4 regions of the Sedimentibacter sp. genome follow, and region 4 is predicted to be linked to each of the others. Evidence: riboswitches for the same ligand, from Rfam matches in the RefSeq annotation. Region 4 holds a riboswitch; each other region holds the start of a gene.
What was found. Region 4 has a riboswitch for cyclic di-GMP ahead of AAGU76_RS16055 (PocR ligand-binding domain-containing protein). Riboswitches for the same ligand answer to the same signal wherever they lie in the genome.

Region 1 (5,522 bases), on a different contig from region 4:
TCTCAATCTTCACAATGCAGATATTATTCCACTTTCGGTAGTTATAGTTGCAATGGGATTTGCATTGGGCGGAGCAGCTCAAATCATTGCAGGAATCATGGAATTTTTTAAAAACAACACTTTCGGAGCAACAGCATTTACAGCATACGGATTCTTCTGGTGGTCACTTATTTTCATTTGGATCAATCCTTTTGAAAACATAAAGCCTGCAGATGAGATAAGCATGGGATTTTACCTTCTGCTCTGGGGAATCTTCACGGCATTTATGTTTATAGGTACCTTAAAGCACAACCGTGCAACTCAAATAGTATTTTTATCGCTGGCTGTATTGTTCTTTATGCTGTCAATAGGAGATTTCACCGGAATGCACAGCATAAAAATAGCTGCAGGCTGGGTTGGAATTTTCTGCGGATCATCTGCAATATACACATCTTTGGCGCAGGTAATCAACAACGAATTCAAAAAACAAATTATGCCATTATAAAGAAAAAACTGCGCTGATGCGCAGTTTTTGTTTTTAAGCGATTATTTGTCATCTCCGGTAAACAACTGTGTCCAGTAAGTCTTTCCGTTAGAATCCGTACAGTAGCCCACACCTATATAAATGAAATCAGGCGAAAGTATATTTGCTCTGTGTCCAGGGGAATTCATCCATGCAGTAACAACCTCTTCAGGTGTTTTCTGTCCTGATGCGATATTCTCACCCCATGCTGACCATGTGACACCAAATTTTAAAAGCATGTCTCCTGCCATTCCGTAGGTTGGAGAATTATGCGAAAAATAATTGTTGTCAGCCATATCTTTGGATTTAACCCTGGCAACATCCGAAATCCTCTTGTTGAAGTTAAGGGCGGGAAGTCCGTTTCTCTCCCTTTCCACGTTAACAAGCTGGGCAACCCTTTCTTCATAGGAAGCAGAAGTCGCAGGAACTGTCGCAGGAGTCTGCGAAGGTTGGGCCGATGGGTCGGCTGACGGGTTTATGAAATTGAAGTAGTCGTAAATGTTGAAGTTTGAAAATGCATATGCAGGCGATGCCGACAATGCCAATACCAACGCTAAGATCAATGCCACTAATTTGTTTTTCATATTGTTCTCCTCACTTAATTAAGTTAGCAAACAATCGCTTATGAAACTAAATTTTCATAGTTTCATAAATAGTATTTCTTTCAAAAGTTTAAATATGTTAAGCAATGTATGGCTAATTTTTAAATAAAAAGGATAATGAGCTGAAAAATATAATATAAATTCATATAAATTGTATTTTTGGATAATATTGATTGACATTGTTCGCCAAGAAGATTATAATAATGACAAATTATATATTTGGCAAAGCAGGTGAAAACCTGTGACGCAAAGCTATAGGGCCTTTAAAATGGCAGCCAGTTGCACGTTGGCATTGCTTGATTTAACGGCAGTGCCTTTTTATTGCAGTACAATGGTTCAATAGCTGTTGAGGTTATCAGAGGTGAATAATGGACTACATGACAGTGAAGGATGCATCAAAATCTTGGGGAATATCGGTAAGACGAATTCAAACGCTGTGTGAAAGCGGAAGAATTGAGGGAGCATTAAAATTCGGAAGGGATTGGGCCCTGCCTAAGTTAGCTGAAAAGCCTGCAGATGCCAGAATAAAGTCCGGAAGCTACACGAATTGGAGAAAAAGAGGATAAAGATGAAAACATTACATAGGATTTTATTGGCGGCGGTTGCCGCAGTGGCGTTTATTGGCTCGAATCATGCATATGCTGCAGCAGGTTCGTTTTCAAGCCAGAACATAGCCGGTATAAGTACAAACTACATTAAAATAGACATGAACACTTCCAACATAAAGCCGGTGGTCCTCAATGCAGGCAATCAGATGAATTCTGCTGATTCTCTTGCAAACATGGCTAAAAGTGCAGGAGCCTTTGCAGCAATAAACGGAACTTACTTTGAGGCATACAACGGCACTCCTGTTCCTTGGGGAACAATAATTAAAAATGGAAAAATCCTGCATGTCAGCAACGGCAAAAGCGTTGCAGGCATTACAAGTGAAGGCAGACTTCTGGTGGATATCCTTTCATTTGAATTCGAAGGATACATAAACGGTAAGCTAAGGTCAATTCCATGGAGAATAAACCACCCCAGCTCGGAGGCGGAGGCTATCACCGTATTTACACCGGAATATGGAACGGAAGTACAGCTGCAGCCGGGAGCAAGGGCAGTGATTGTGAAAGGCGGCAAAGTAACCGAACTCTCATCATCTGACTTTATGGTTCCAAGCGACGGATTTGCAATTGTGTACAATTCTTCGGTTGCGTATCTTGCGGATGAGCGGTTCAAGACTGGGGATGAAGTTTCTTACAGTATAAAAATAAAGACCACATACACTAAATCAGAGGAATGGAATGATGTGGTGTGTGCTCTTGGTGCAGGACCAAGCCTGATTATCAACGGAACAATAACAGCAGATGGCCTTGCTGAAGGGTTTACCGAAGCAAAAATCAATACGAACAGAGCAGCAAGGTCTTTTATAGGAGCCAAGGCGGATGGAAGCATAATAATCGGTAACATGGGTTCTGCCACGGTACGGGAAGCTGCAGAGGTATGCAGACAGATGGGGCTTGTCAATGCCATGTGCCTTGACGGGGGTGGTTCAGTAGCACTGTATTATCCTCAGGCTAATGTTTCAATGTCCGGAAGGAAGATAAACAATGGTCTTGCATTTGTTGAGGAAAAGATTGCTGGGGTTACTGCACTTCCCACTTCTTCAAAGGTGCTGGTGGATGGCAGCCATGTAAGCATGACAGCTTATAACATTGGGAACAGCAACTATTTCAAGCTAAGGGACATAGCCATGGTCCTTGACGGAAGCAAAAAAGAATTCAATGTAGTGTGGGACAACAGCAAAAATGCCATCAGCATTTTGAAAAACCATAAGTACAAAGCTGTAGGAGGAGAACTGACAGTACAAAACTTTATTATGAAAAAGAACGCAGTTGAATCCAGTTCGGAAGTTTACCTAAACGAAAAAAAAGTTTCTATAACTGCCTACAATATTGACGGGAGCAACTACTTCAAACTAAGAGATATTGCTTTGTCCATGGACTTTGACGTGTCCTGGGACCAGGAAGAAAATGCAATACTGATCAAAACCAAATAAATGCAGCAATATAAGAAAGATTCTGTCAGATACGGCAGAATCTTTTTACATTAGGATAATTATTTAATTGATGCAAGGTTGAAACTTTCATTGTTGGGTAAAAATAAAATATCATTATAATGAAATTACTGCCATATTATTTAAAAAGAAGGATAGACTATTGGAGAACAGGTACCATGAAAATTCTTGTAAGTGGTACTGCCTCTTCAATAAATAGTTGAAATCAGGAAAGGAGGGATTTGCATGGAAGACTCAATGGAAGCTTACTGCACTGTTTGCGGAAAATTTACATATTTCACCTATGACGGTGAAGACTGGACATGCCAGACATGCGAGAGCATCAACACCAACGCCGTCAAGGGCGACACAAACATGATGTTCGATCCTTACAAGGACTGATTGAATTGAACTTAAAGATTTATATCTGCAATAACTCCTAAAGAGATGAATGTCAATAGAGTTTGACTATCAGGACCGGATTTTCCGGTTCTTTTTTTATTCATTTAAGTTTCAATGCTGCACAGTTGGGTATATATGAAATAACAATCATGAAAAGGAGTGACGATTATGAAAATGTTGGTCCCGGTTGACGGTTCTGCCGCTTCAATCAATGCGGTGAAAAAGGCAATTGAAATAGCAAAGAAATACGGAAACTTTTCAATAAAGATAGTCAATGTTGTGAATATAGATCATATTTCCGGCTATAAGAGAAACAAAAAACTATGGAGTCAGGTGGACGGTTCGATTATTTCCGAAAACGACGAGAAAACTAAACTCCTTGAAGAACATATTACTGCAAGTTCTCACAAAATCCTTAAATCTCTGATAGAGAAACTTGATTTTGCCGGCATAAAGACAGAGACTGAAGTAATAATTGGGGAACCATACGAAAAAATACTGGAAACTGCAAAAAATGAGAACTTTGATTTGATAGTGATGGGAAATAGAGGCTTTTCAAAAATTAAAAGATTTTTCGTTGGTTCAGTGACGCAAAGGGTTATTTCCGACGCACCATGCCCGGTTCTGGTAATCCATTCTGATATGGATATATAGATTGATGATAATACGATTTTCTTCACCCCCCTCATAAAAAGGAACACCGGGTATACCAGGTGTTTCTTTTTATATTTATCACTCTCTTTTGCTTTTTATTTCCGGCCTGCTTTTTTCATGGCGGCTTTCGTGAACTCCGATTATCTGACCGTTTATGATTCCTGCGTCAGCGTTGTCCTTTGGCTCCATTTTACGAAGTTCGGCATTGCTTTTTTCTCTGTCGCGCATTCTGTTTTTGTTGTTTTTCATTGAATCCTCCTGAAAATGAATTACTTATAGTATTTATTTCAGCAAGACTAATATGCATACAAACATGCATTGAATTTAGTCGGATTTAAGATTATAATAAATAGAGAATAGAAGAGGGGATTTCATGAGCAAAATAATAATAGAAGACATAGAAATAGAAGTAGTCAAAAAAAATATAAAAAACATAAATCTTTCGGTGCACCCACCATTCGGAGACGTGAGGATTTCAGCACCTGAAAGGATGAATGATGAATCGTTAAAAAGCTTTGTCAATTCCAGGATTGCCTGGATCAGGAAACAAAGGGGCAAGTATATGACCCGGGAAAGGTCATCAGAAAAAGGATTTGTTACTGGTGAATATCACAGTCTTTATGGAAATGACCTGATGCTTGAGGTTCACGAGACCAGCGGCAGGCAGTATGCTGAAGTAGGATGCGAAGGCAAAATAAATATGTTTGTAAGAAAAGGCAGCAGTGCAGAGAAGAGAGAGAAACTTTTATACGACATGTACCGGGAATTATTAAAAGATAAACTGCCTGAATGCATAAAAAGGTGGGAAACTGTCATAGGAGTGTCCGTCAACCAGTGGGGAGTTAAACTCATGAAAACCAGATGGGGCACTTGCAACATAAAATCAAAAAGAATATGGATAAATCTGGAGCTGGCAAAAAAAGGTCCCAGATGCCTTGAATATATAGTAGTCCATGAACTTACACACCTTCTTGAACGTTACCACAATAAAAGTTTTTATGGTTACATGGATAGATTTCTGCCAGAATGGAAAGAAATCAGAAAGGAACTAAACGGCATGGCTTAGGATGAACTCGATACTGAGATACTGTCAAAATGGCCATAGGCTTAATTTTATCATAGATAAAATTTGACGGTTTAATAATGCAACTATCCTTGAGTTGTAAATTATGTCTTTTATCTACAAATCATTATGTTCTTGTTCTAAATTCATCGGAATCCAATAAGGATTTAATTAAGAATATAATTAATAAAATTATAACAAATATTTTGTGCTAGACAAAAATTGTGTTTTAAGCTATAATGTACACATGATTACGTTTTCCAA
Region 2 (5,522 bases), on a different contig from region 4:
CGTCACCAAGCAGTACGGATGCATATTCTTCGTATTCAGAAAAATTCAGCATATCATCAAAATACAGGAACGCTATATCTATATTCCCGTCATCATTGAAATCGGCTGCAGTAGCACCACCGGCTGAATAACGCATGCCCCCTCCGATAATTTCACCGATGTCCATTATTATCCTGGATGGTAGATCTGGAAAATGGCCGGAACCGTCACCAAAACGGATCTCCATGGTACTGACGTCAAAGCGGTCTCCAAAAACAACTATCAAATCCTGTTTTCCATCATTATTGATATCTTCTGCAAAGATTGCCTGAGGATAATTCGATGTGGATATTGACTGTGCTTCAGTGAAGATTCCTTCCCCGTTGTTCGAATAGATAAAAATTTTGTCCTGGTTCCAATCTGTCGTTGCTACATCGTTATCCCCGTCATTGTCAAAATCTCCTACAGCAGAAGAATACCCTGAACCACATGGAATCAATGGAGAAAAATTAAAGTTTCCGATGGATACAAATGCGTAAGTTCCTCCGCTGCCACTGATGACAAGATCATCCAAATTATCCCCGTTCAAATTACAAGCTATAACAGAATGTGGGGAGTAACCGGCAGCTGAAACAACACGAGCTGCAAAAGTCCCATCACCGTTATTGGGCAAAACAGATAAATTGCTCTCATTGGCATTGACAGCGACTATATCAAGATAATCGTCATTGTTAAAATGACCGGTAGCAATGCCCAGTGGTATACCGCCTGAGTAGTACTCATCAGGTGTTTTAAAACTTACAGGTATGGGTGCTGCCATTGTGCCGTAAGCAGAAAAAGCTATTTGAATTTTGTTCTGATCATCAGCCAGACCCATCTCACTGAATGGAATCTTCAGTTCATAAACCTTATGGTCATAATTGGCTCGTTCGGTAGTGATGAAGCCCGGCATACCCCATACTGAATTTAAAAGTGAAACTTTAAAAACCTTAACAACATCATTTGTTTTTATATATACTTTAACATAATCTTCGTTGCCATCCATGGTATTGTCAGGAGTTACATCAAAAGTTACATACAGGTTTTCCTGGTCATTCATCAACCATGCATAAATTGTACCGGCAGGATGTCCGCTGGCAGGAACCACATATTCCGCCATAAAGGATTCTTTGCCGGAAACTTCAGATATATTACCATCAACGCTGACACTGCCGGATACAGAATTAAGTATGTATGTGTAAAATTCTGATTCTGTTGTTATTTCCTTATACATATTTGTTAAAGGAAATTGAAAGGGTGTACGATTGACGGCAGACGAACCTTCGGTTGCTGCAGCAATGACCGGAGATGCAAAAAGCAATAATAAAAGTGTAACTTCAAAAATTTTTAACCAAGAAATTTTTGTTTGTTTCATTTTTTCTCCCTACCTTATAAAATAATTTTTGACAAGCAACTTATTATTTAAGCTGTGAAGTCGCTTTAATGCAAACAATTTTTCGTCCTAGCCTCCTTTCAAAAAGAATATATATAATAAAAAACCGACCTAAATAAACCGGTCGGTTACGCTATTAGCTCCACAAATGAAAAAGCGTCCAAATACTTTCATTTGGTCATTGCTGCCCATATTACTAATTGTATTGTTTTACAACTTATATATGACTGTTTTGGAAATTTCCAAAATATTAACAGTATGATTAAATACCTTATATGGTGTCTTTCTTTGTACTCTAAACTTAGATTAGATTTATGTAATAATTAAAAATGAACAATGAACATTGAACAGTACAAATATGCGGCTAACTTAGCTGTCATATTTAGTTGTTCATTATTCATTGTTCACCGTTCATTGCGGCTCCAGCCGCATTTGCGCAGTCTCGCATACAAATTTATCTGTTCGCTTTCGCTCACATAAATTTGGTGCTCGTTGCGGTTGACCCTACCATCCATCTGTACTTCGCTATCGCTCGTACATATGGGGTTAGTCAATACTTGATGGAGGCGGTGGGAGTCGAACCCACGTCCGAAAATATTTCCACAAGACTTTCTCCGAGTGCAGACGATAATTTTTGTTTCGCCTCTACTATCGCCTATCGTCAGGCTATAGTATCGGCTATCTTCGATTGCTCAACTTAAGGTCGAAGCCCCCTCAAGCAGTTCCCTGATTTAGATGATGCCCCAGTATAGCCTACAGGCCGGCTAAGTGGAACAAGCTAGCAGCTTACGCTGCGAATGCTAAGTTATTGTTTTCTTTTGCGTTTAATTTTAGTTGCCACTTTTTGCGTTGTTTGGCGACAACGACTCGCTTATCTTCCTTCTATATCCCCGTCGAAACCATTTACGCCCCCGTAAATGTCAATCGTCCTGTCTTTGGATTCTTCTTTCTGCATCCTTCTTGGCAATATCCTGACGCTTGTCATAATTTTTCTTGCCTTTGGCTACAGCCAGTTCCATTTTTACACGACCATTTTTGAGATATAAGCTTAACGGTATGAGTGAATATCCTTTCAGTGTTGCAAGCCCAAGCATCTTTCTTATTTCACGTTTGTTCAGCAGAAGTTTTCTGGGCCTTAGCGGGTCAACGTTGTATATGTTTCCCTTTTCGTAAGGGCTTATATGCATGTTGTACACGTAAGCTTCACCATCTTTAATATTCACAAAACTGTCCTTCAGGTTAACCTTGCCCTGTCTTATGGACTTAACCTCAGTTCCCACAAGAACAATCCCTGCTTCATACTTTTCTTCGATGAAATATTCATGATATGCTTTTCTATTGCTTGCAATATTTTTTGTATTTTCAGCCATTTTAATCACCCACCATTAACGTAGGTTGATTATAACATTAATAAATAAAGTTGTCAAATGGCAGTTTTTTGAGACTTAAAATGAACTTTTCCGATATTAATCCAGTTATCCAATTATGGCATATTATAAAATTTGTGCTTGCTTTATTCATAAAATCATTTTTTTGCAGGTAATATAGTCATGAAATGCAGCAATAATATTAAGGAATATAATTAATTATATTTAATTTTTAAACGAAGCGTGTCTTACTGTCGCTAAATTGTGAAAGGATTGATACCATGATAAATCATAATGAAAGAAACAACATTTTTGTCAATGTGATAACACAACCCAACGAAGTCAAGTCAGTTTCAAAGAGGCCTGTAGGCACTGCTGCCGACAATACATTTTGTGTATTCAACAATCAGAGTCATGCTGTGGGTTCTGTAATCAAAAACCAAGACGGAGATTACATCTGCACAGCTGATGGCTCATGGCAGAAAAAGGATTAAGATTATTTACTTTTAGGAGCTGCACGAAGAAAGGTGCAGCTCTTTTTTCAGTTTTGAATCTGACAACTGCTTTCAACTGGAATAAATAACGGTTTTTATGCAAATTTTTACCAAATGCTTAATTTCTTACAATAAAGTACGATAACTTAATTGTTGAAAAACTGGCAAGCAGATAGCAAATATATGGAGGAATTATGTTTATTAGGAGAAATAAAGGAAGTAAAAACCCAGCAGATATTGAAGCTGCAGCAGAAAAAATAAAAGAAGATGAGTCTTGCGACATAATGACGCTTTCTGGCGTTAATGAATTGCTGCAATATATGACAAGTCTTGATTACGTTAAGGAAATGATAGTAGATGCAAACCAGCAAATGGAAATGGTTGAAAGTCTGGCATCAAGCAGCGAGGAACTGAATGCTGCCACAGCAGACATTTCTGAATATGTTCAGAAATCCACCACAACCATGAATAGCACCATAACCAGCACCGAAACAAACCTGGAGATTATAAACTGCACATTCACATCTCTTGAAGAAAGCATTAATCAAACCTACAGAGTAAAGTCAGTGATGGATGAAGTAACCTCCGAAGCAGAAAAAATCAACAAGATTGTAAATGTGATAAATGATGTGGCAAGCCAGACAAATCTTCTGGCCTTGAACGCATCCATCGAAGCTGCCCGAGTAGGCCAGCACGGAAGAGGATTTGCTGTTGTGGCGGATGAAATTAAGAAGCTTGCCGAAAACACAAGACAGCAAGTCGGTCATATACAGGAAATAGTTGATAATTTAAACATCAAGATATCTGACACATCTGCAGAAGTCGACAAGGTTATACATTCCTTCAACACGTCAAAAAAACAGATGGATGATGCTGTTAGCGGCATAAAATCAATCAACAGCGGAATCTGTTCTGTTGGTGACAGCTTTACTAACATTTCCGCCAATGTTGAAGAACAATCTGCGGCCACACAGGAAATGACCAACAGCATTATGGCCATAAACAATAAGTCAATGAATCTGAAAAAAGAAGCAGCAAGGACAGGTAAAGCTTTCTTTGACATATCACAATCGCTGGACAACATAAGGATAAAAGCTTTAAACTCCAGAAAGAAAGTGGACAATGCAGTTATGATTGAGCTATCCAAAACTGACCACCTTATGTGGAAATGGAAAGTATACAACATGATACTTGGAAATATAAATATTGAAATTGAAACGGTAGGAAACCATCACGTATGCAGACTGGGAAAATGGCTTCAGACTTTGGACAAAGAACAAAAAGGGGTGTCTCAGATCCTGACAAAAATTGAAGGACCTCATTCCAAAATTCATGAAGCTGCAAAGGAAGCCATCAAGGCATACAACAGCAGCAACTTTGTTGAAGCTGAGCGTCTTCTTGGTATTTTAGAGGAAAATTCCTCATTGGTTGTGGAACAGCTTAACAAGCTTAAAGAAATCATATAAAACTTAGGCAATCCTCAAATTATTGACCAATTCACCATTGTGTTTTCCAATACATATACTGTACCATACCTTTTAAAGGATGGAGTGAATATGAATAACTACCTCAATGGAAAGAATCAAAAATCAAACGATATTTATAATTCCAACATGTTCTACAGCAGGAACAGCCGGTTATTGAACAACATTCCTGAAAATACAGGCAACACAGTAATTAGCCATAAGGAAATGCAGTATGCGGTGGATGTTCCCATTAACCTTGCAAAGTCTCTGGAAGGTAAGTATTTCCTGGGATACGCAGATTATCTGCCCTTTGGCGAAGGAACCAACACATGGGCTCGCCTTTACAATCCGGAAAATTCCAGTGTGAACCTTCACGTAACCGTTTGGACTGTCAGCGACATTTCACAAACTTCGTATACAGCTCAGATGTGGTTTAACAGTACACCACCCGGCTTAGCTCAGGAATCATCAAATGTAACGCCTGCCAATACGGCAATTGTTCCTCTTCCAGCTCCGCAGGTCAAACTGCAGTACGGCAGCAGCGTCCGTGGATTACCCCTGGGCGGTGTGCTTGCCTTTATCAGGAGAGGACAGCCCGGAGTAACCATGCTTGACGACGAGCAGGGCAAGTTCATATTCCCCCCTGGCGGATCGTTCATGATAATGCTTTCAAACCCGCAGACACCCGCAAGATTAGCTTCAGGAAGCATTGCCTTTGGCTGGTGGGAAGAACCTATATGATACTTAATTCAAAAAGGGATACAGCAAACGTCTATCCCTTTTT
Region 3 (5,522 bases), on a different contig from region 4:
CATACGCATCCCTGGGGGCTGAAATAGTCTACTTTGACCTTCCACAGCTGAAATACGCTCTTCCGGTCTATTACATCCTTGCCTGTGCGGAGGCATCATCGAACCTTGGAAGGTACGACGGAATCCGTTACGGTTACAGAACTCCGTCTTACAGCGATATCAATGAAATGATATGCAGGACCAGAAGCGAAGGCTTCGGAAATGAGGTAAAAAGAAGAATCATGCTCGGAACTTACGTGCTGAGCGCCGGCTATTACGATGCGTATTACAAGAAGGCTCAGCAGCTGAGGGGCGCCATAGTGAAGTCCTTCAACGACGCATTTGAAAAATGCGATGTCATCCTTGCTCCCACTGTTCCCATGACAGCCTTTGAACTTAACTTCACCTCAAAGGACCCTATAGAAACGTACATGACAGACATATGCACCGTTCCCGTTAACATTGCAGGACTTCCGGCTGTATCGGTTCCCTGCGGTTTTGACAGCAAAGGGCTTCCCATCGGAATGCAGCTTATCGGAAACAGCTTCCAGGAATCAAAGGTGATGAACGCTGCATATCAGTATGAACAAGCAAACAAGGACAGAATATACAAAAAGATCGAAAGAGGGGTGAGACTATGAGCTGGGAATTGGTAGCAGGACTTGAAACTCACGTTGAACTGTCAACAAAGACAAAAATATTCTGCCGGTGCACAACACAGTTCGGAGGAGAGCCAAATACTCACTGCTGTCCCGTGTGCATTGGGCTGCCGGGCACGCTTCCGAAACTGAACAAGGCGGTTGTGGAATATGCAGTCAGGGCTGGTTTGGCTACAAACTGCAACATAAGAAACATATCAAAAATGGACCGTAAGAACTACGTGTATCCGGACCTTCCTAAGGCTTACCAGATATCACAGTACGACAAGCCTCTCTGTGAAAAGGGATACATTGAACTGTCAGACGGCAATAAAATAAACATAACCAGAATCCACATCGAGGAGGATGCAGGAAAACTCATCCACCAGAGAGGGGACACATACATCGACTACAACAGGGGTGGAGTGCCGCTTATTGAAATAGTTACCGAACCTGACATCAGAAGCATTGAACAGGCAATTGAATATATTGAGAAACTGCGCCTAATAATGAAGTACATCGGGGTTTCAGACGTTAAGATGCAGGAAGGGTCCTTAAGGTGCGATGTGAACATTTCAGTAAGGAAAAAAGGCCAGGAAGGCTATGGAACAAGGACTGAAATCAAGAACATGAACTCTCTCAACTTCATAGCGAAGGCAATGGAATACGAGTTTGCCAGACAGGTTGAAATCCTTGAAAGCGGCGGAGAAATTGTTCAGGAAACTAGAAGGTACAATTCTGACCAAAACATCACCGAAAGCATGCGTGGTAAGGAAGATGCGGACGACTACAGGTATTTCAGGGATCCTGATCTTGTTACAATTGCAATTTCAGATGATGAAATAGAAAATATCAGGGAATCTCTTCCGGAGCTTCCGGGAGAAAAATTAAAGCGCTTTACGGAAGAATTTGCACTTCCTTTAGAGGATGCGGAGCTTTTGATAAGATATAAAAAAATAGCAGAGTATTTTGAACAGTCATGCAGGAATGTAACGACCAAAAAGCTTGTTTCAAACTACATCTTAGGACAGATGTTCAGACGATTGCCTACGGATACAGAAAAGGAAGAATTTTCAATCAAGGTTTCTTCTGAACAGTTAAATGAGCTTGTGTTATTGACTGAAACCAAAAAACTCAATTCAAACATGGCAAGAAATGTTCTTGAACAGATGCTTGACACTGGAAAAGGTGTAATGGATTTTATTTCAGAAAGCGATATGACAGGAATTGACGAAGGTGATTTAAGGGCTATATGCGAAAAAGCAGTGGCCAACAATCAAAAGGCTGCAGAAGAATACAAAAGCGGCAAGGAAAAAGCCATAGGCTCAATAATAGGTTTTATCATGAAGGAAACCAAGGGCAAGGCAGATGCCGCCGCGGCAACGGAAATAGTAAAACAATTGATAATTAATAGTTAAGAATTAAGAATTAAAGAAAAGGAATTTGGGCAGCCCAAATTCCTTATTTTTCAAGAGTTCCTTCTTCAATTAAAATCTGCTCTAAAGCAAGCACTATTTCTTTAACATAGAATTTACCGATACAGTGCTTCAATTCATTCATGGCATCTTCAGGAGTCCAAGCATTGCGATAGGCCCTGTCTGATGTCATGGCATCGTAGGAATCGGCAACTGCTATGATTTTAGCTTCTATTCGGATTTCATCGCCCTTTAGCCCTTTAGGATAACCGGATCCATCCAGTCTTTCATGGTGAGCTTCAACAATTTTGGCAATGTCCTCAACAAATTTGCCATGCAATAGTTCAGAACTGTATGTGCTGTGTTTCTTAATATAGTTGAATTCCTCGTCGCTGAGTTTTGTTGGCTTGTTCAATATTTCATCAGGAATGAAGCATTTACCAACATCATGGAAAAGTGAAGCCAGGGCAATGGTATAGTTGATTTCGCCTGAAAGTCCCAATTTGCTGGCAATCTTCACCGAGTAATCCTGAACTCTGTTGCTGTGTTTATATGTGTAAGCATCCTTTTGTTCTGATTTATCCAGGAGATTTCTTAATTCATCCGTATATGTATATAATAAATTGTAAACCGGCTGGGATGTCACATACAGCATTTTTGTATCTGAAAGTGTTCTGAACGGAACGGTTTCTTTTATATTATGCACATAAAAGTAATCGCCTTTTTCCATTCTGACTGATTTGCTGCCATCTTCAACGATGATTGATCCTTCCAGTATGTAGTAAAACTCCATCAGTCCGTCGGTGTTTCCGGGAGTGATACTGTTTGGCCGCTCAGCCTTGAATTCATACAACATGATCTCGAAGTCATCTTTTCTTGCAAGAAGGCTCAGTATTGAAGTCCCTCTAACCTGATCAATATATTTTTTGTCTTTACAAATAAATAGCCCGTCCATTAATTCACTCCTTAAGCAAGTATAACAATTATAGCATATTATTAATAAAAAGGAATCTTAAATTATAATAAAATATCAAATTAAGAAATCATATGCTAAGGGTATCTTACAGGTAAAACAAAAGGAGAGATTACTCCCTCCTTAACTCTGCTATTAATGTGCGTAGCACGGGTCTACCAGGATAGTTCTGTCGTATATGACTACTTCAATATATGTCCTGGTGATTTCAATTCCTTCTTCGGCAGTATCCTCAACGAGCTTGTCTACCTTCGCTTCTGTCTTTTCAAGCAGTTTGGCAATTATCTTATCGATGATCTCATCAATGTTTTCGCTTTTATTTTCATTGAGAACTTCAATTTCTGCCTGCTTTACAGCGACTTCTACTGCCTTGTAAATATAATCGTTTGTTTTGTCAACTTTCTTCATAATTACGTCACTGGCTGTCTCAGCCGTTGTTTCGTCTGCATATGCTGCAGGACCAAACAATGCAAATACGCTGATCATAATTAGAATTGCAGATACTGCTTTTTTAAATCTTTTGTACATTTCCCTTAACCTCCATTATTCTTCAACCTGAATGAAGGAAATAAAAAAACCCCTTTCGGTAGCTGGCTGCCATTTTAAAGGCCCTGTAGCTTTGCGTCGCAGACTTTCGTCAGCTTTGCCATTGTCGGTTGAAGTTGAATTTTATCTTACAATAATAATAACACATTTTGGAGACATAATCAAACATTATTTGGAAATATCTGCTTTTTATTACAATATTATTAAAAGCAATGTGCGCCACATTACCCAGTTTGCATACAAACGTATTTTGAACATGTCATTCTGAAGGCAAAGCCTGAAGAATCTCATCAGTCAAACATCAGGAGATTCTTCGATACCGCTCAGAATGACAAATTCGTAGCTTACAATAATTTAGGCAATGTGCATCGCACATTGCCCAACTTTAATTCTTAATTCTTAACTCTTCATTCTTAATTGTTTTATTTACGTTTCGTAAGTTTTCAATATGTTCAGAGCAATCTGTTCCCTGGTGGTCCTCATGTCCATGGACTGCTTTTCTATATAGCGGTGTGCCTGGCTTTCAGTCATGTTGAGGTACTGGATAAGAACGCACTTGGCTCTGGTTACAAGCCTTATTTCCTCAATTTTTTGCTGCAGATGCAGGTTCTCGTTTCTTAGTCCGGTTATTCTCTTTTTTGAAGCCAGAGCCAGCTTCATTGACTGAAAGAACACGTGCTTTATTATTGGTTTAGAAACAACCAGTACTCCGTAATCATCAACCTTTGCAGATATGTCGTCTGCTATTTCGCTTTTAACTATTATTATTACTCCTGAAGTGCTGATTTCAGTAACAGCAACAGCAAGACTGTCCCCTAGCTCATCTCTTAAGGGAGCGTTGATAATCACAAGGTCATATTCGAAATTTCCAAGCATTCTTCTTGCCTCGCCGCAGCTGGCTGCAGTTGTAATGGCAGAATGAGCATTAGCGTTTAAAAGCTGCGATAAAAGCTCAGTTCCCTGTTCGGAACTTGATACAACAAGTACACTGTTCATGAAATCACCACCCCTCTAAAATCGACATTGCTATATAGTGTAAAAATACGTCTTATGCTCGAATTCTTCCTTGTTGCCTGATTTGTGACACTGAAGGCATTCGTCCTTTTTAAAGGACAGGTACTTCTTAAGGGTGTTTAATGGCAAATGGCCTGCAACGAACTGGCTGGCCTCTGCTGCTTCAATGGCTTCTTCAAGGGTGGACGGAATGGTTTCATAATTTTTTATGACATCTTCATCTGCCTCGTAAAGATTGAGGTTGGCAGGGTTCTTAAGCTCCAGATTATTTTTGATGCCTTCGAGACCTGCATAAATCAACATCGCAAATGCGTAGTATGGATTACAGCTGGGGTCTGATGAACGAAGCTCCATACGGGAATAAATGCCGTCTGCCGCAGGTATGCGCACCAGCTGAGAACGGTTCTGATAGGACCAGGTTACAAACTTTGGAGCAGAGTGGCTTCCAAACCGCTCGTAAGAATTTGTCAATGGATTCAAAAATACGGTGATCTCCCTAATGCGGTTCAGTATGCCTGCAATGAAGCTTTTCGCCTCCTTGGAGCTGTTGTGGCTCATGTTTTCAAAAATGTTCACATCGTCCTTCAGCAGTGAGATGTTTATGTGAAGGCCGCTGCCGCTGCAGTCCTTTAACGGTTTCGGCATGAACGAAGCGTACAGTCCGTTCAAATGCGCTATTGTCTTCACAACCGACTTGAATGTGACGAGATTGTCGGCTGCGGACATGGCATCGCTGTATTTAAAGTCTATTTCATTTTGTCCGGGCCCCTGTTCGTGATGGGAACATTCCGGCATTATCCCCATTTGTTCCAGCGTGAGACTGATGTCTCGGCGCACATTTTCTCCTTTGTCAAGGGGAGCCATATCAAAATATGCTGCATTGTCATGAGGAATCTTGGTGGGATTGCCTTTTTCATCTTCCTCGAACAGGTAAAATTCGCATTCGGAGCCTATCTC
Region 4 (5,522 bases):
CAAGGGCGAATCTTGAAGACAAGACTATAGACTACATGGTCAACGACTATAAATTTGGCACAGATCTGGTTAAAAAACTGGCCAAAGCTATAATGTGAACAATACAAAAACCCGTCACCGGCGGGTTCAGACTATTGACAAACCCCGAATATGTCATCCTGAGCACTGGCAAAGGATCTCCTAATGCAGAAATGATGAGATTCTTCGGACTACGTCCTCAGAATGACCCGTTCAGAAGTTGCTTTGTCGTTGAACTGGACACGTTTCAGCGGGTTTTCTGTTGTGATGATTTATGAATATTTTGGAAAAAACGGTTTAATGTTTTCCTGGAATATGTTACAATGTAAACACTAAATTCAGGAGCAAATTATGTTTATAACTAAAAACAAACTTAGACCAGGCATGATTTTATCCAAGAACATATACGACAACTATGATTTCAACATGGTGCTTCTTGCCAAGGGACAAATACTGAACGACCATTACATAAAAAAAATTTATGATTACGGAATAGAAGGTGCATTCATAAAGAATAATGCCTTCTCAGACCTTGAATTTGAACCTGAGATAGATGCCAGACTGGAGGCAAAGGCCCTGAATGAAGTGCGGGAGCTTTTTTCAGGATTGTACAGAAACAAGGGGCATGTTTCGCAATCATCAATTCTAGGAATCTCTGAAGTTGTAGACGAATTGATAGCAGACATATCCTATAAAAAGGAACTGACAACTGACATAATCGATTTCAAACACCATGACGAATACACGTATCAACACTGCCTCAGTGTTGCCAACTTAAGCATATCTACCGGAATTGCCATGGGACTTGACCGAAATAGCCTGCATGATTTGGGAATGGCAGGTTTCCTCCATGACATAGGAAAGACACTCATTCCACTGGAAATTATCAACAAACCAGGAAAACTTACTCCCGAGGAATTTGACATCATTAAAATGCATCCTTCCAATGGTGTTCGTATGCTGAAAGGTCTTGTTTCCGAAGAAATACTTGAGGCAATAATGTGCCATCATGAAAAGGAAGACGGTTCCGGTTATCCCAACGGCATATATCAGGACGACATCCCTTTTTACAGTAAAATACTGTCTATATGCGACGTTTATCACGCGCTGTCATCAGACAGGTCCTACAGAAAAACATGCTTTCCCAATGAGGTTATGGAGTACCTGATGGGTTGTGCTGATTCACACTTTAATTATGACATTCTTCGTGTTTTTCTAAAAAACATAGTTGCTTTTCCGGTTGGTACTTTTGTGAAGCTAAGTAACGGAATGATAGGTGTAGTAATAAAAAATTATGCGGATAACAACATGCGCCCCATTGTCAGAACCGTGAATCAGGACAACACGGTGGGAGAAGACATTGATCTTTTCGGGGATTACAGGTACACGAACACAACTATAGTAGATATGGCATACGATGCAGCTGCCATAGATTTCGTCAACATCAAATAAACAGATGAGGAGTAAATATGGAAAATAATATCGAATACATCGTAAGCGCGTGTCTGTGCGGCGAAAAATGCCGTTATGACGGCAAATCAAGCCTTTCCCAAAATGTTAAAAAGCTTGTTGATGATGGAAGAGCAATAATGGCTTGCCCTGAAATAGAAGGAAAACTTTCAGTTCCAAGACATCCATGTGAAATCAGCAGAAGCAGGATCATAAACGACCACGGCGAGGACATGACGGAAAACTTTATGGAAGGTGCTCGTAAGGTGCTTGAACTGGCAGAAAAGCACAACATAAAAAAAGCGATCCTAAAGGAAAAAAGTCCTTCCTGCGGCAGCAAATTCGTCTATGACGGCACTTTCAGCCGAAAGCTTGTAAAAGGTCAAGGCATTACAACTAAACTTTTAAGAGAACACGGAATCGAAGTTATCAGTGACGAAGACTTTTAACAAGACTATCAAAGATGCTTAACTGTTCCAAATCTTATGGGCTAACAGTACCGATAAAGACTTAATGCTTCCACTTAAATTTTAAATTTAATAAAAAATTTAGTTATTTATTTAGATTGACAAACATTACAATATTAAATATAATTATAGTTACAATTAATTAGCATGTGATAAAGGCAAACTCAGTGAAAGCTGAGGACGCAAAGCCACGGGCCTAAAGTCAATTCCAGGGCAGCCGGGTTACCAATATTGCGAATACTGAAATGTATAAGCTCTGTTTGGATACACCCCAGGCAGAGCTATTTTTTATATTCTCACCATATAAAATATGCTCAGGCTAATTAAAATTTTGTTAGATCATTCGAAAGGAATAGAGCTGATGATTAAAGTTAAACAAGACGGAAGCATTGACATGAGTGTATTAGAAATAAGCGACATAGTTGACATAAGCTTATTGCAGAAATTTCAGGACAATTTTGCCATAGGCATGAATTGTGCAAGCGTAACAGTTGACAGGGATGGAAATCCCATTACAAAACCAAGTTCCTACACACGATTCTGTGAAGGATACGTGCACGGATCTTCCATCGGAGACAGCAGATGCGCAAACTCCCATAACCGCATGGGACAGAAAGCCGCCAGCTCAGGCAGACCCTTTGTGGGACCATGTCACGCAGGGTTGATTGACTTTGCTGCTCCTGTCATCATTAACAATGAACTTTTGGGCACCGTACTGGGCGGACAAATTTTGTCTGACACTCCAAAAGAAGAATTATACCGCAAAATTGCACAGGAAATCGGCGTTGATGAGGCAGGACTTGTAAATGCTGTAAATCAGATTACAGTCACAGACATGGACAACATCAACGCTGCAGCCGAAGTGCTTTTTATCGTTGTCAACACGCTTGTTGAAAACGGTTACGCAAGAATCAAGCTGGAAGTTGTTGCAAAAAAACTCTCCAGCAAATTTATGGATATTGCGTCTGCATTTCAGGAGTTGGCTGCATCTGCACAGATAATCTCCCAGCAGCAGCAAGCGCTCAACAATGAAATTACACAGGTTGGAAAGGTAACAGAAGAGATAAACGACGTATTGAAGTTCATTTCTCAAATTGCCATGAACACAAAACTTCTCGGTTTCAATGCTTCAATAGAAGCTGCCCATGCAGGTACTGCCGGAAGAGGCTTTGCAGTTGTCGCAGATGAGATCAAGATCCTGTCCGATAAGTCAAAGGAAACAGCAGATAATATTTTAGAATTAACTGCGCAGATTAAAAAATCAGTAAATTCAACAACTGATCACTCACATGAAACGCTGCAGACTACTGAACAGCAAACAGCTGCAATGGAAGAAGTATCATCTGCCGTACAGGAAATTGTAAGCCTGGCTGACGAACTGAACAATATGATGAAATCAGTAAATTAACCACCAGAATCACTACAGCTTTCGCAATTTCTGCATGATCAATTGCTATACCAACCTTATTAATGTACAGCACACACCCCCTTCAGCTTTGCTGTCGGGGGTTTATATGCTGTCATGTGTCAATAAAGTCTTTTAAATACCCATCATGACCGCAATTACTATGAGTATAGCTTGAAGAGTAAACATCATAACAAACAAAGGCGTTATAAACTTATACCACTTGTCCATGCCTACTCCCATTATCCCACATTCCACAGCAACTGCTGTAGGCCAGAACATATTTGAAAATCCGTCTCCAAATTGGTATGCGGTAACTGCAACTTCACGGCTGACACCAATCAGGTCGGAAAGAGGAGCCATGATCGGCATCATGACAACAGCCTGACCTGAACCTGAAGGTATGAAGAAGTTTATCAGGTTCTGAACAACCAGCATTCCGATTGCGGATACGCTGTGTGGCAAATTCTGTATTATATTTGAAAGATACAATACAGCCGTGTCTATTACATTTGCTTGAGACATAATTACTTCAATAGAACGGGAAAGCCCTATCAATAATACACCGTAAATGGCAGTTGATGAAGATTCAACGAAAGCTTCCGCTATTTCTTTTGAACTCATTTTATTTAACAAACCTGTTGCAATCATCCATATTATGAAAAGTGCCGAAAGTTCCTGAAGATAAAAGCCCAGCACTCCAACCGTATAGGCAATTATAACTATTAAAGCCCCAAATCCAAGCAATGTAATCTTTTGCTGCAGTGTGAACGGCAGTTTCATAACCTCTTCACGGCTTAAAACACCCTTGTATTCATGTTGCTTTTCACCATATACGTAGCTTTTTGCAGGGTCCTTACGTATCCTTGCTGCATACCACATGACATAGGATATGGACAGCGCCATAAACAGAACAAATGCCGCTATCCTGAAAAGGGTAAGCTTTTGTGAAATAAGCGGAATACCTGCAATACTGCTTGCTATTCCTATGGTAAACGGATTGATTGTAGCTGCCGCAAAACCTGTGGCTACACTTACAAATACTATTCCTCCGCCCACTAGGCGGTCATACCCCAGAGTCATGGCAATGACAATGAACGCAGGTATTAATCCGTATGTCTCTTCATACATTCCGAATGTGCTGCCAGCAATGCCGAAAACCACCATGAAAATTGGAATCAGCAGATAATCCCTCTTGCCTAAGGTTCTTAATATGGACCCAACCATTGCATTCAATGTTCCTGTCTTCATAAGAAGAAAAACATAGCCTGATGCAAAGATTACAAAGAAAATTATATCTCCGGCATTGACCATGCCTTCATACAGTGCCATAAAGAATCCCCATGCTCCTACCGGAGACGCATCCACTTGCTGATAGCTTCCCGGCACAACCAGTTCTCTGCCTAGTTCTGCGTTTTCAACCCTTTCAAAAGTACCTGCAGGTAAAACCCACGTAAGTAATGTACAAAAGACAATAATAATAAGTAAAATTACATAAGCATGAGGCATTTCAAACTTTCTCTTTTTTTGACTTTTATTTGCTTCCATTTTGCAAACTCCTTTTTATATTTATAATACCAGTGAATCCCTGCTCAACAATGTTTTTGCAACGGTCAATGCATATACTTCTGCAGCCTTTATAAATTTGTCTATGCAAATAAATTCATCCTTCTGATGTGATCTATCCTCATCCCCTGTAAACAAAGGGCCAAAAGCTACAGAATTAGGCATGGCCTTAGCGTAAGTTGTCCCTCCTGCCAATATGAAATCAGCCTTTTTATCAGTTGACATTTCATATGCTTCTTCTAAAATTTTTATAAACTTGTGACTTCTCGGTACATAGAGAGGCTCCAGATAATCCGTAATCTTAAAAGAAAAACCGTATTTCTTGCCTAGAATGCGAAAAGCATCCGTCACTTCATCTCTTGTTGTTCCGTACACAGTGCGGGCACTCAGACAAAGGTGTATTCCTTTGTCAATGTATGCCATTGTAGGAACAACTGTGGTTTTACCCATTTCTTCTCCGTCTATTTCCTCCCTATGATTGGGCAGTCCCAGCAAATCACCATGGAAGTTATTGAGAAAACTGTCATTTACAAATCTGGCAAAACTGCTGACTGCAGCATTGTTCATGGTCAGCTCCAGCAGGAAACCGCACAACGTCACCAATGCATTGTCCCCCT

Region 1: another riboswitch for cyclic di-GMP. It lies ahead of AAGU76_RS01265 (helix-turn-helix domain-containing protein); the one in region 4 lies ahead of AAGU76_RS16055 (PocR ligand-binding domain-containing protein).
Region 2: another riboswitch for cyclic di-GMP. It lies ahead of AAGU76_RS01160 (FG-GAP-like repeat-containing protein); the one in region 4 lies ahead of AAGU76_RS16055 (PocR ligand-binding domain-containing protein).
Region 3: another riboswitch for cyclic di-GMP. It lies ahead of AAGU76_RS09115 (hypothetical protein); the one in region 4 lies ahead of AAGU76_RS16055 (PocR ligand-binding domain-containing protein).

The regions. Positions count from the first base shown of each region.
Region 1 is NZ_JBCFAS010000001.1:272,236-277,757, forward strand. It holds gene AAGU76_RS01255 (acetate uptake transporter) at 1-484, shown strand, start outside; gene AAGU76_RS01260 (CAP domain-containing protein) at 526-1,086, opposite strand; cyclic di-GMP riboswitch class I at 1,316-1,391, shown strand; gene AAGU76_RS01265 (helix-turn-helix domain-containing protein) at 1,473-1,670, shown strand; gene AAGU76_RS01270 (phosphodiester glycosidase family protein) at 1,673-3,142, shown strand; gene AAGU76_RS01275 (hypothetical protein) at 3,386-3,541, shown strand; gene AAGU76_RS01280 (universal stress protein) at 3,710-4,195, shown strand; gene AAGU76_RS01285 (hypothetical protein) at 4,274-4,444, opposite strand; gene AAGU76_RS01290 (SprT family zinc-dependent metalloprotease) at 4,569-5,261, shown strand.
Region 2 is NZ_JBCFAS010000001.1:243,132-248,653, reverse strand. It holds gene AAGU76_RS01160 (FG-GAP-like repeat-containing protein) at 1-1,393, opposite strand, end outside; cyclic di-GMP riboswitch class II at 1,525-1,609, opposite strand; RNA gene ssrA (transfer-messenger RNA) at 1,970-2,324, opposite strand; gene smpB (SsrA-binding protein SmpB) at 2,332-2,781, opposite strand; gene AAGU76_RS01145 (hypothetical protein) at 3,060-3,272, shown strand; gene AAGU76_RS01140 (methyl-accepting chemotaxis protein) at 3,467-4,738, shown strand; gene AAGU76_RS01135 (DUF6143 family protein) at 4,829-5,479, shown strand.
Region 3 is NZ_JBCFAS010000002.1:567,709-573,230, reverse strand. It holds gene gatA (Asp-tRNA(Asn)/Glu-tRNA(Gln) amidotransferase subunit GatA) at 1-620, shown strand, start outside; gene gatB (Asp-tRNA(Asn)/Glu-tRNA(Gln) amidotransferase subunit GatB) at 617-2,035, shown strand; gene AAGU76_RS09120 (HD domain-containing phosphohydrolase) at 2,079-2,987, opposite strand; gene AAGU76_RS09115 (hypothetical protein) at 3,141-3,533, opposite strand; cyclic di-GMP riboswitch class I at 3,588-3,663, opposite strand; gene AAGU76_RS09110 (ANTAR domain-containing protein) at 3,978-4,547, opposite strand; gene AAGU76_RS09105 (glutamine synthetase family protein) at 4,578-5,522, opposite strand, start outside.
Region 4 is NZ_JBCFAS010000004.1:239,804-245,325, reverse strand. It holds gene AAGU76_RS16070 (M23 family metallopeptidase) at 1-98, shown strand, start outside; gene AAGU76_RS16065 (HD-GYP domain-containing protein) at 370-1,470, shown strand; gene AAGU76_RS16060 (DUF523 domain-containing protein) at 1,488-1,916, shown strand; cyclic di-GMP riboswitch class I at 2,082-2,164, shown strand; gene AAGU76_RS16055 (PocR ligand-binding domain-containing protein) at 2,296-3,342, shown strand; gene AAGU76_RS16050 (TIGR00366 family protein) at 3,475-4,887, opposite strand; gene AAGU76_RS16045 (Sapep family Mn(2+)-dependent dipeptidase) at 4,909-5,522, opposite strand, start outside.